DNA from 3 places in the Arthrobacter sp. Y3225116 genome. Region 3 is predicted to be linked to each of the others. Evidence: riboswitches for the same ligand, from Rfam matches in the RefSeq annotation. Region 3 holds a riboswitch; each other region holds the start of a gene.
The links. A riboswitch is a leader RNA that binds a small molecule or an ion and turns the genes downstream of it on or off. The one in region 3 is predicted to bind S-adenosylmethionine.

Region 1: another riboswitch for S-adenosylmethionine. It lies ahead of AC5RV2_RS09300 (LLM class flavin-dependent oxidoreductase); the one in region 3 lies ahead of AC5RV2_RS08735 (bifunctional o-acetylhomoserine/o-acetylserine sulfhydrylase).
Region 2: another riboswitch for S-adenosylmethionine. It lies ahead of AC5RV2_RS07130 (O-acetylhomoserine aminocarboxypropyltransferase/cysteine synthase family protein); the one in region 3 lies ahead of AC5RV2_RS08735 (bifunctional o-acetylhomoserine/o-acetylserine sulfhydrylase).

Annotation. Positions count from the first base shown of each region.
Region 1 covers NZ_JBNHGL010000077.1:1,247-5,305, forward strand. Annotated here, with positions in the region: gene AC5RV2_RS09285 (helix-turn-helix domain-containing protein) at 113-655, opposite strand; gene AC5RV2_RS09290 (alpha/beta hydrolase) at 775-2,073, shown strand; gene AC5RV2_RS09295 (CoA-binding protein) at 2,212-2,628, shown strand; SAM riboswitch class IV at 2,761-2,875, shown strand; SAM riboswitch class I at 3,025-3,114, shown strand; gene AC5RV2_RS09300 (LLM class flavin-dependent oxidoreductase) at 3,203-4,059, shown strand, end outside.
Region 2 covers NZ_JBNHGL010000048.1:10,269-14,327, reverse strand. Annotated here, with positions in the region: gene malQ (4-alpha-glucanotransferase) at 1-1,183, opposite strand, end outside; SAM riboswitch class I at 1,406-1,500, shown strand; gene AC5RV2_RS07130 (O-acetylhomoserine aminocarboxypropyltransferase/cysteine synthase family protein) at 1,595-3,070, shown strand; gene AC5RV2_RS07125 (CoA-binding protein) at 3,067-3,564, shown strand; gene AC5RV2_RS07120 (Ig-like domain-containing protein) at 3,810-4,059, shown strand, end outside.
Region 3 covers NZ_JBNHGL010000069.1:2,789-6,847, forward strand. Annotated here, with positions in the region: gene AC5RV2_RS08730 (VOC family protein) at 94-735, opposite strand; SAM riboswitch class IV at 962-1,076, shown strand; gene AC5RV2_RS08735 (bifunctional o-acetylhomoserine/o-acetylserine sulfhydrylase) at 1,144-2,469, shown strand; gene metX (homoserine O-acetyltransferase MetX) at 2,550-3,632, shown strand; gene AC5RV2_RS08745 (winged helix DNA-binding domain-containing protein) at 3,711-4,059, opposite strand, start outside.

The DNA.
Region 1 (4,059 bases), on a different contig from region 3:
GGTGCCTCCGTTCGTTCGGGAGGCGCCGGCGCCGGTGCCTCCTCCCGCCCATGGGCCGCCGACGTCGGACGTTGCTCCCGGTGCGGGACCGGCGGACAAGCGGGCCGGGCGATCAGGCGGGCGGATCCGCCGGGATGAGGACCGTGGAGAACAGGCGGCGGTGCCGCCCCTCCTCCGGGCCGTTGGCCGCCACCTTCTCTGCGGCGGCCCTGATGGTGGAGGTGAATTCCTCGAACTCTTCGTCCGTCATCCAGAGGGCGGTCTGCCGGTAGCCGGCCCCGTCGCGCACGAAGTCCGGATTCCCCCCGGCGATGTATTGGTCGAAGGCCCCCAGCAGCCCGGCCACGAAGGTCATGAAGCCGCGCCGGTGGTCATCGGCCGTCATGGAGGCAAGGTCATCCTCGGCCACCGAACTCCTGGCCACGTCCAGCCGAAAGGTTCGTTCGGTGGTGCCGCGAACCGGCCTCTCCTGGGCCACCGCCAGCACGCCGGCCTTCGAAAGCGTGCCGATGTGCCGGTAGAGCGTCGCGGTGGGAATGTCGGGAAGTTCGGCGGAGATCTCCGCCGTGGTCAGCTCACGGTTGCCCAGCAGCGCCTGGACGATCCGCAGGCGTACCGGGTGCAGGATCAGGTCGGCGCTCGGTGAGGAGGACATGGCTCAACGTTCTCACAGTTGACATTGTTCCCACAACTGATAATAATCGTACTGTCCGGCAGGCAAGCCGCGACCAAACGACCAAGACACGAGCAATAAACGACCCGAAGGGAGTCGCAGTGGCGGCGATAGTGGTGGGGAACAAGGAGGTTCTGCTGGAGCTGGACCGGTTCGAGAAAATCGCGGGGCTGCTCGGCGACCAGCGCTTCCCCTTGTCCGCGGTGACCTCCGTGCGCGTGCTCGCGGACGCGTTCGACGGCGTCCACGGCCTGCGCGCTCCCGGGCTTGCGATCCCGGGACGGACCCGGGTGGGAACCTGGCGCGGACGCGGCAAGACCCTCGCCGTCGCCCGCCGCGGCACCCCGGCGGTGCAGCTGGACCTGGACGGGCAAAAGTACGCCCGGGTGGTTGTGTCGCTTCCCGACGCCGAGGATGTTGCGGCCCGGATCCGTGCCGCCGCCGGCCTGCCCGCCGGTCAGCCGTTCACCGAAGAAGTGGTCGCCTTCCCGTCCGGGACCGTTGAGCTGGCGGGGACCTGGGCCGAGCCGGCCGGAACGGTCCGCGGCGCGGCATTGATCCTGCCCGGCTCCGGACCGATCGACCGCAATGCCGACCACAAACGGATGCCGTTGGGCATCAGCCGAGACCTGGCGGCGGCGCTTGCCGGCCACGGAATCGCGTCCCTGCGCTACGACAAGCGCGGTACCGGCGGCTCGGAAGGAACCTTCTGGGCGGCCGGTTTCCGTCAGAACACCGACGACGCCGCAGCCGCCCTCCGCTGGATGGCCGCCCAAAAGGCCGCGGGCGTGCCGGTGTTCCTCGTCGGCCACAGCGAAGGCAGCTACCACGCGGCGGCCGTGGCGGCCGATCCCGGCACACGGGTGGATGGGGCTGTGCTGCTTTCGGCCTCGGCACAGACGGGCTTCGAGACAGGCAGATGGCAGACAGCCCAGATCAGCGACTCGCTGCCCGCATTCCCGCGCTTGCTGCTGAAGCTCCTCCGCCAGGACCTGGTCAAGATGCAGGCGAAATCGGTGGAAAAACTCCGCACCACCACCGAGGACGTGGTGCGCATGCAGGGCCGCAAGATCAACGCGCTCTGGCACCGGGAGTTCCTCGACTTCGACCCCGTTCCGAACTTGGAGCGCCTGCAGGTGCCGGTGCTGGCTGTCACGGGAGCCAAGGACGTGCAGGTGGACCCGGCCGACCTGGACATCATCGCGGCCACCGTTCCCGGCCCGGTGACCACCAGGAAGATCGAGGACCTGTCGCACCTGCTGCGCCGCGACCCGAAGGCCCCGGCCCTCTCCGACTACAAGCGCCAGATCCGCGAGCCCGTGGACGCTGAACTGCTCGACCTGGTGGGGAACTGGGTGGCGGAGCACGCCGACGCAGCGGCGGCCCAGTTGGCTGGCTAGCCCCAAACCATCGACTATTCGGCTGGCGCCCCTAAACCGACGGTTTGAGGGCGCCAGCTGACTCCTCGATGAGGGCGGCTGCGGGGGAGAGGACCAGCGACGGTTCCGGTGCCGAAGAGTCGCAGGTAGGGTGGCGCCATGGCACACCAAAATGACCCCGAGGCCGTCTACCGGCTGCTGAGCACGCCGGGCCGCTGGGCCGTCGTCGGCCTGTCCACGAACCCGCACCGGGTGGCCATGCGCATCTCCCGGTACCTGATGGACCAACTGGACATGGAAGTCGTCCCCGTCAACCTGCAGGGCGACGACGTCCTCGGCCTGACCGGTTACCAAAAGCTCGGGGACATTCCCGGCGAGATCGACGTGGTGGACTGCTTCGTGAACTCCCAGAAGGTCGGCCCGGTGGTGGACCAGGCCATCGAAATCGGTGCCAAGGCGGTGTGGCTCCAGCTGGGCGTCGTCGACGAAGCCGCGGCGGAACGGGCCAAGGCGGCCGGTCTGGACGTCGTCATGGATACCTGCCCGGCGATCGAGGCCCCGCGCCTCGGCCTTTAGGTCGGGTGAGCTCGGTGCCCGCCCGACGCGGCCCGCCCGCACGATGAGGCGCCCGTAACATTACGCCCCGGAAGGTCACGGCCTGTCACGTGGTTCCCTGCGCCGGATCGGCCCCGGCATACTCGACTCCGAGATCAAGAGTCCCAACGACAAGCTCTGGCTGGTTGGGCGGCAACCCTCTCCCGTAGCGGGGTGCCCCAGATGAGGATCCGGCCGCGCACAACACCGTGCCCGGCAAGTACGGCCCCCTCCGGGCTGCGCCCCAACCGTGACGGTTGCCGCGCCGCAGCTCCGGCGGGAGCCCCGCCGAGAGGAGCCACACCGGCGTCGTAATTCTTACCCCGCGTGACGCAGGACATTTCCCTTCCGGCACCCCAAGGTGTCCAATGGGAGACGTACCCATCCAGAGCGGCCGAGAGACCTGGCTTGTTGACGCCGCAGCAACCCCCTCCCTGAGGAAGGTGCTACCGCCAGGACCGATGGAGAAGCTCGATCTCTCGTTGGTCTTCCGTTGGCAGCCGCATGCCCGACGGAGGGCCGGCGCGGGCTCTTCTCATCAGAAAAGGAGCCTGACATGACCGTGAACAACCCGCAGCCCAACCCCCGGCGCCAGATTCGTTTCAACGCCTTCGACATGAACTGCGTGGGCCACCAGTCGCCCGGACTATGGCGCCACCCGCAGGACAAGTCCGCCACCTACAACACCATCGGCTACTGGACCCATCTGGCCAAGGTGCTGGAAAAGGGCCTCTTCGACGGCCTGTTCATCGCCGACGTGCTCGGCACCTACGACGTGTTCGGCTCGTCCAACGAGACGACGCTGCGCGCCGGCACCCAGGTCCCGGTGAACGATCCGTTCATGCTGGTCTCGGCGATGGCCGCGGTGACCGAGAACCTCGGCTTCGGCGTCACCGCCGGCACCGCCTACGAGCACCCCTACCCGTTCGCCCGTCGCCTGGCCACGCTGGACCACCTGACCAACGGGCGGGTCGGCTGGAACGTGGTCACCGGTTACCTGCCCTCGGCGGCGCGCAACATGGGCCAGGAAGACCAGCTGGAGCACGACGAGCGGTACAACCACGCGGACGAATACCTCGAGGTCATCTACAAGCTGCTCGAGGGCTCGTGGGAGGACGACGCCGTGGTCAAGGACGCGGAGACCGGCGTCTTCACCGACCCGTCCAAGGTCCACGAGATCCGGCACGAGGGCAAGTACTTCAAGGTTCCCGGCATCGCCATTACCGAGCCGAGCCCGCAGCGCACCCCGGTCATCTTCCAGGCCGGCGCCTCCAAGCGCGGCACCGAGTTCGCCGCCGAGAACGCCGAGGCGGTGTTCGTGACCTGCCCCACCAAGGAGATGCTCGCCGCATCCGTGAAGAAGATCCGCGACGCCGTGGAAGCTGCCGGGCGCGACCGCTACGACGTGCGCAT
Region 2 (4,059 bases), on a different contig from region 3:
CGAGGGCGCTGCCCTGCGCCGCCTCGAGCTGCTCGTCGCACAGCCACTGCAGCCATTGATGGAACTCGATGCGGTCCTTCAACTCGCTGCGCTGCGCTTCGATGAACGCGGCATCCGACCACTCGGGAGCCCCGGCCGGAACAGTTTCGGCCATGGCGCACCACAGGGCAAAGCGCTCCAGCCCCTCGCCTTCCTGCGCGCGGAAGGCTTCGAACCGCTGCTGCCGTTCTGCGGACCGGGGCACCGCGTACACCGCTTCCAGCGCCTGCAGCTTGGCCGCAAACACCGGGTCGCGGTCCAGGATGCCGGCGTCCAGGTTCGCCTCGTGGAAGTTGTTGGCCAGCGGGACGCCGCTGGCTTCGGGCACGTCCTCGACCCGCAGGTACAGCGGGTTGACGAACCGGCGCGTGGAGGGCAGGTAGGGCGAGGGCTCAACCGGCGGTTTCGGCTGGGCCGCGTGCAGCGGGTTGATCAGGACGAACCCCGCGCCCTTCGCGGCAGCCGTTTCGGCGAGGCTGGCCAGGTCATGGAGGTCGCCGATGCCCCAGGAGGACCGCGAGCGCACGGAGTACAGCTGTGCCATCAACCCCCACGTCCGGGGCAGGCGGTCGGCGGTGGTCAGGCGCCGCGGGGTGACCACGAGGGCGCACCGTGCCTGGCTGTCGGCCGGTTCCGGGGCCGCGCCGGTTCCGGGCTCCAGCGCCTCCGTCCGGTCTGCGGCCGCGTCGGTTCCGGACTCCATCGCCTCGGACCGTTCCGCGACTTCCAGCGTGTGCCAGCCCAGCGGGATGTCGGCCGGCACCACCGCCGTGAAACGAACAGGCGGAGCATCTTCCGACTCCTCCCGCCCGCCGGCCAGCACCTCGACGTCGCGCCGGGAGCCGTCCTCCAGCAGGATCCGGACCCGCGGACGGACGCCGGGCCGCGCATTGACCGGAACCTCGGTGGCGGTGCCTTGGCGGACGACGACGGCGGGCGGCAGCGTGCGCTGCACCGGTGCCAGTTCAGCGGCTCGGAGGGAAGCCGTCACATCATCGTCGGTGGCACAGGGGACGCCCAGCGCGGTGAGGACGGAAACCAGCGTTGCCTCACTGACTGTTTTCTCGCCCCCGTCCCAGCCATGGAAGGTAATGCCAACGCCATGTTTCCCCGCGAGGCGCTGCAGCGCCGAAAGTTCAGCCATAGATCCAATCTACGGTGAACTGTCCGGACCCGTGAACGTCCGTCCTGGGCCGGGACGGCGAAGATCGTGGCCCGACGCGCGGCGAGCACCGCCGTCGTGCCGGGCAACCGCAAGCCAGGGGCAACCGCAAGGCGCCCACCCCAAGTCCGAAGGCGCCCAACCCCGGACGCAACGCGGCTCAACATTTTTTGGCGCCGCGGCGGTTGGTTGCGAGAATGGACGGGACCATCCCGAGCGGTTGAGAGATCTGGCTCTTTGACACCGCAGCAACCATCCGGACGCCACCGGAAAGGTGCTACCGCCAGAAGCGATGGAGAGAGCGCAAGCAATCTTTGATCCGGACGGTGCCTGCCCGGTGCCGCCAGGACCGTCATTGCCCGGGAACCCAAGTTTTGAAGGAGCAAGCGCCTGATGGCTGAACGCACATTCGGTTTCCGCACCCGCGCCCTGCACGCCGGCGGCACGCCCGACGCCGAGCACGGTGCAAGAGCCGTACCGATCTACCAGAGCACCTCGTTCGTGTTCAAGGACACCGACGACGCCGCGAACCTCTTCGCGCTGCAGAAGTACGGCAACATCTACTCCCGCATCGGCAACCCCACGGTCGCCGCGTTCGAGGAGCGCATCGCCTCGCTCGAGGGCGGCATCGGCGCGGTGGCCACGTCGTCGGGCATGGCCGCCGAGTTCATCACCTTCGCGGCCCTGGCCGGGTCGGGCGACCACATCGTGGCCTCGTCCAAGCTCTACGGCGGCACCATCACCCAGCTGGACGTGACGCTGCGCCGGTTCGGGGTGGAGACCACCTTCGTCGACTCCAACGACCCGGCCGACTTCGCCGCGGCCATCGGGGAGAACACCAAGGCCGTCTACACGGAGATCGTGGCCAACCCGTCCGGCGACATCGCGGACCTCGCCGGCCTGGCCGCGGTGGCGCACGACGCCGGGATCCCCCTGGTCGTGGACGCCACCTTGAGCACGCCCTACCTGATCCGCCCGATCGAGCACGGCGCGGACATCGTGATCCACTCCGCCACCAAGTTCCTGGGCGGCCACGGCACCACCCTGGGCGGCGTCGTCGTCGAATCCGGCCGTTTCAACTGGGGCAACGGCAAGTTCCCGCAGATGACCGAACCGGTGCCCAGCTACGGCAACGTGTCCTGGTGGGGCAACTTCGGCGAGTACGGCTTCCTCACCAAGCTCCGGTCCGAGCAGCTGCGCGACATCGGCCCGTCACTGTCCGCGCAGTCCGCGTTCCAGCTGCTGCAGGGCGTGGAAACGCTGGCGCAGCGGATGGACGAGCACCTGGCCAACGCCCGTACCGTGGCCGAGTGGCTGGAAGCCGACGAGCGCGTCTCCTGGGTCAGCTACGCCGGCCTGCCCGCGCACCCGCATTACGAGCGGGGCCGGAAGTACCTGCCCAAGGGCGTGGGCTCCGTGTTCAGCTTCGGCGTCAAGGGCGGCCGCACCGCGGGCCAGAAGTTCATCGAGTCGCTGCAGCTGGCCAGCCACCTGGCCAACATCGGCGACGCCCGGACCTTGGTGCTGCACCCGGGATCGACCACCCACCAGCAGCTCACCGCCGACCAGCTGGTGGCTGCCGGCGTGCCCGAGGACCTGATCCGCATTTCCGTGGGCCTGGAAGACGTGGACGACATTCTCTGGGACCTGGACCAGGCGCTGGCCGCCTCGCAGCAGGCTGGCGCCGAGCACGGCCCGAGCCGGGACCATGAGGACGACACGTTCGACACCTCCGAGTTCGCCTCCCCCAGCTACGCCGGCGAGTCCTGCACGATCCCGGCAGAGCGCGCCGCCCGGACAGAGCCCGGAACGCGTGTAGTCGAGTCCGTGGAGGAACTGATCGAAGCCGAAGAAGGAGCCGCCAAGTGACCGCCACACCAGAACGTACCTGGGTGGGACCGTCCGCCCCGGAGCGGCTGAACATCCTGCGCAACACCAAGTCGATCGCCATTGTCGGCGCCTCGGACAAGCCGAGCCGGGCCAGCTACTTCGTGGCCACCTACCTGCTGTCCAGCTCGCCGTACAAGGTGTACTTCGTGAACCCGGTGGCCAAGGAAATTCTGGGCCAGCCGGTGTACAAGTCGCTGGCCGACCTGCCCGAAGTGCCGGATCTCGTGGACGTGTTCCGCCGGCACGACGACCTGCCCACCGTGCTGGAGGAAACCCTGGCCGTCGGAGCCAAGACCCTCTGGCTGCAGCTGGGCTCCTGGCACGAGGAGGTCGCGGCCGAGGCCGAGGCCGCCGGCCTGAACGTGGTGATGGACCGCTGCGTGAAGATCGAGCACGCCCGATTCCACGGCGGCCTGCACCTGGCCGGTTTCGACACGGGTGTGATCTCCTCCAAGCGGCAGTTGACCGCCTAGGCGCGCGCGAGGCAGCTTCCCCGACCGGCAGCCACTGTACCAACGACGGCGGAGGGCCGGCCTGCGCGAGGCTGCCACCGCCGCGAAACCCGCCCCTTGTCCCCCGGCCTTCCACGTGGAGGGCCGGGGCTTGGGGCGGGTTTTTTCCTGCCCGCAAGTAGCTTCATCGAGCCTTCAAGGATTTCCCCAAGGTCCTCATCGGATGCTGTGGCCAGCCACACATCATTCGACTAGGGGGAGTCACCGTGTTTACTGCACCAACCGATCCACAGCCAAGGAGGGGCGCCGAGCGTGCCCGCAAGGGGAGGCCATCCTTCCCCCAGAAAGTTACGGCCGGGCTCGCCGCGCTGGTGCTGGGCGCGGGCGTGCTGCCCTCCGCCCTCGCCCCCGCGGCGTTGGCAGCGCCGGTAGGCCAGGGCCTGACCCTGAATGCCGGAGACATGCGGTTCATCCTGAAGCAAATCAAGATCGCGGAGAACCACGCCACCAAGGAAG
Region 3 (4,059 bases):
CTGGAGGGCTTGACCACTCAAAAGCTCCGTTTCGGGCGTCTGCTCCTTCTATAAAGTGAGCGGACGCCCGAAACGGAGCGATGCCGCAAAGACTTACAGTTCGACGATCCCGTTGGCGGTTTCGAAGCGGACGGACAGGATGCCAGGCGTACCGTTCGGTGCCGTCCAGGCGACCTTGACGTCGTCCAGCAGGCCGTCGACCGGGGTGCCCAGCCAATCCGCCACCCGCTCGGAAGAACCGGCGATGGTCAGGCCGATCAGCTTGACCGTGGCGGGGCGGGCGTTGGACGGGTGCAGCGGTTCGGTGCCGTCATCCCAGCGCAGCATGTAGGGCACCTGCGGGTCGGCGATGAGGCCCTTGATCCCGATCTGCTGCCAGCTCAGTTCCTGCCCATCCGGGAACTTGCGGTTGCCGGGAACCGCGTGGCGGCCCAGCCGTTCTTCGAACGGGGTCAGGTCGTCGACCGCCACGCACCAGCCCATCCAGCCTCCGCCGGCTTCCGACCGCGCCCGCACGGCCTGGCCGAAGGGGGCTTTGTCGGAAGCGGGGTGGTCGAGCACCTCCACCACCTCCAGGTAATGGTGGTCGGTGAGGGGGAAGATCATATTGCGGGTGCCGAAGCGGGGGTGAACCCCGCCCTTGACGGCGTCGATGCCCAGGGCTTTGGCGATCCGCTCTGAGGTGGCAGCCAGACCGTCGGGTTCAGCAGCATAAGAAACATGGTCGAAGCGCATGGCATTATCTTGGCACTTTGTGAACCCGCTCTCGACTTAGGGTGACCTAAGTCACTCAGCTTGCGGCTCGTGCGGCGGCCCGTATTCCTGACACTGATTCCCCTCGGCGACATCCAGCCAGGCAAAGCGGCCGGGCGGGCGGGCGGACACACGGGCGGCGGGGGCCGGTCGGTCATAAGGTGTCATATTGTTGCGGCCGCCGGCTTGTCTGCGGAGACTGGAGGCAGGTCATGAGTGCCAGCGCAAAACCCCGGTTTGCTGGCCGGCAACCCTCCAACCGCGGTGGGGTGCCCCGGGTGAAGACCAGGCAGCCGCCACAAGGCGGTGCGCAAGCGCGGGTCACACCCGGGACAGACATGCCGGCACGGCCGGATCCCGGATGGCCCCTTCCAGTGAAGGAGTTGCACCATGTCCAATGCCGATTGGTCCTTTGAAACCCGTCAAATCCACGCAGGGCAGGAGCCGGATGCCGCCACGGGCGCCCGCGCACTGCCGATCTACCAGACCACCTCGTTTGTGTTCCCGAGCGCGCAGAGCGCGGCCGACCGGTTCGCCCTGTCCGAACTGGCGCCCATCTACACCAGGATCGGCAATCCCACCCAGGAAGCGGTCGAGACCCGGATCGCCAACCTGGAGGGCGGTGTCGGCGCCCTGCTGCTTGCTTCGGGCCAGGCCGCGTCGACGTTCTCCATCCTCAACCTGGCCGAGGCCGGCGACCACATCGTGGCCAGCCCCAGCCTGTACGGCGGCACTTACAACCTGTTGCGCACCACGCTGCCCAAGTTCGGCATCGAGGTCACCTTCGTCGAGGATCCGGACAACCTGCAGCAGTGGCGCGATGCCGTCAAGCCGAATACCAAGGCGTTCTTCGGCGAGGTCGTCTCCAACCCGCGCCAGGACGTACTGGACCTGGAGTCGGTCAGCGCCATCGCCCACGAAAACGGCGTGCCGCTGATCGTGGACAACACCTTGTCTACCCCGTACCTGATCCGCCCGATCGAGTGGGGGGCCGACATCGTGCTCCACTCGGCCACCAAGTACCTCGGCGGCCACGGGACGGCGATCGGCGGCGTGATCGTTGACGCCGGAACGTTTGATTTCGCCGCCAACCCGGAGAAGTTCCCCGGGTTCAACACGCCGGACGACACCTACAACGGGCTGGTCTTCGCCCGCGACCTCGGCGTCAACGGCGCTTTGGGAGCCAACCTGGCCTACATCCTCAAGGCCCGGGTGCAGTTGCTGCGCGACCTGGGGTCCGCCATCTCGCCGTTCAATGCGTTCCTGATTGCCCAGGGGCTGGAGACGCTGAGCCTGCGCGTGGAGCGGCATGTGGCCAACGCGCAGAAGGTGGCCGAATTCCTGGAAGAGCACGACGACGTTGCCTCCGTCGCGTACCTCGGCCTGCCCTCCAGCCCCTGGTACGAGCGCGGCCGCAAGTACGGCCCGAAGGGGACCGGCGCCATCGTCGCGTTCGAAATCAAGGGCGGCATCGAGGCCGGCAAGCGCTTTGTGGACGGCCTGGAACTGCACTCGCATGTGGCCAACCTGGGCGATGTGCGCTCGCTGGTGATCCACCCGGCGTCGACCACCCATGCCCAGCTCTCGGCCGCGGAGCGGGTCGCGGCAGGGGTGACCGACGGGCTGGTCCGCCTGTCGGTGGGCATCGAGAACGTCAACGACATCATCGCCGACCTGGAGGCCGGTTTCCGCGCCGCCAAGGGCGCGGACGACTAGGCAAGCAGGTAGAGCGCAGCGTGACGATAGTGCAACCGCAGGAACTGGTGGAACAGGCGACCGACGGCATCCTGCGCCGGATGCCGGTTGGTGCGCTGGAGTTGGAAGCCGGCGGCTATCTGCCCGAGGTGGTCCTCGGCTTTGAAACCTGGGGCACCTTGAATGCGGACGCGTCCAACGCCGTCCTGATTCAGCACGCCCTGACCGGCAGCACGCATGTCGCACGCGGCTGCTCGGACGAGGACGGCTGGTGGGACGATCTGGTGGGCCCCGGTGCCACGATCGACACGGAGCGCTATTTCGTAGTGGCCGCCAACATGATTGGCGGCTGCTACGGTTCCACCGGTCCCTCGTCGCCGGCGCCGGACGGGACGCCGTGGGGGTCACGCTTCCCGTTCGTCACGATCCGCGATTCGGTCCGGGCCGAGGCACGGCTGGCCGACGCGCTGGGCATCCGGCGCTGGCACACGGTGCTCGGCGGGTCGATGGGCGGCGCCCGCGCGCTTGAATGGGCGGCGACGTTCCCGGAGCGCACCGCCCGGTGCGCCGTCCTGTCGTGCGGCGGCGCGAGCACCGCCGAGCAGATTGCCTTCGCGCAGGCGCAGGTCGCGGCCATCCGGCTGGACCCGCACTTCGCCGGCGGCGACTATTACGGCGGTCCCGCGCCCGAGGCGGGTCTGGGTATCGCCCGGCGCATCGCGCACATCAACTACCGCTCGGAGCCGGAGCTGGAGTACAGGTTCGGCCGCAAGCCGCAGGCGGAGGAGCAGCCGTACGGCGGCATCACGCCGTCGGCCCGTGGCCGCTATGCCGTGGAGAGCTACCTCGATTACCAAGCGGACAAGCTCGTCGCGCGCTTCGACGCCAACAGCTACATCCTGCTCACCGAGGCCCTCATCAGCCACGACGTTGCCCGGGGCCGGGGCTCGCTGGAGCAGTCGCTGGGCGGCCTGACCGACACGCAGTTCTTCGTGGCCGCGGTGGATTCCGATCGCCTGTACTTCCCGGATCAGTCGCGGCAGTTGGCCGAGGCGTTGCCCGGGGCAGTCAAGGTCCACACCATCGAAACGCCGCTGGGCCACGACGGTTTCCTGACCGATATCCACCAGCTGCACGAGGCCCTGACCGAGGCGTTCTTCGCGCCCGACCTCCCGCCTGCCTGACGGCGGCCCGAGTACGACGCCGGTGCGCGCCGTCCGCGCGGCTACCCCCCGCTGTGCCCGATCGGGTTGAGCGGAGCGTCAGGCCAGGTCGAGCGACACCGGCCGCCGCAGGAAGGCCGCGTACCGTTCCACGGCGACGCCCACGGCCTGCGCTTCCGGCTCGGTGAAGACCCGCAGCGGTTTAAGCCGCAGCTCGGCGGAGCCGGGCCGCAGGACGTGCCTCCAGTTGCCGGCCATCCGTCCGTCCAGCAGCAGCACGTGGATCGGCACCTCGCCGCCCGGCGCCGCCGGCGCGCTGCCGCCCAGATAGCCGCGGGTCTTGGTGTAGCCCATGACGTATTCGTCGTAACACTGGATCAGGTCAGCCCGCGGGTGTCCGTCGTCCGCCGCCGCGGCGGCACCGCCGATCGTCCCGGCGGCGGGGGAG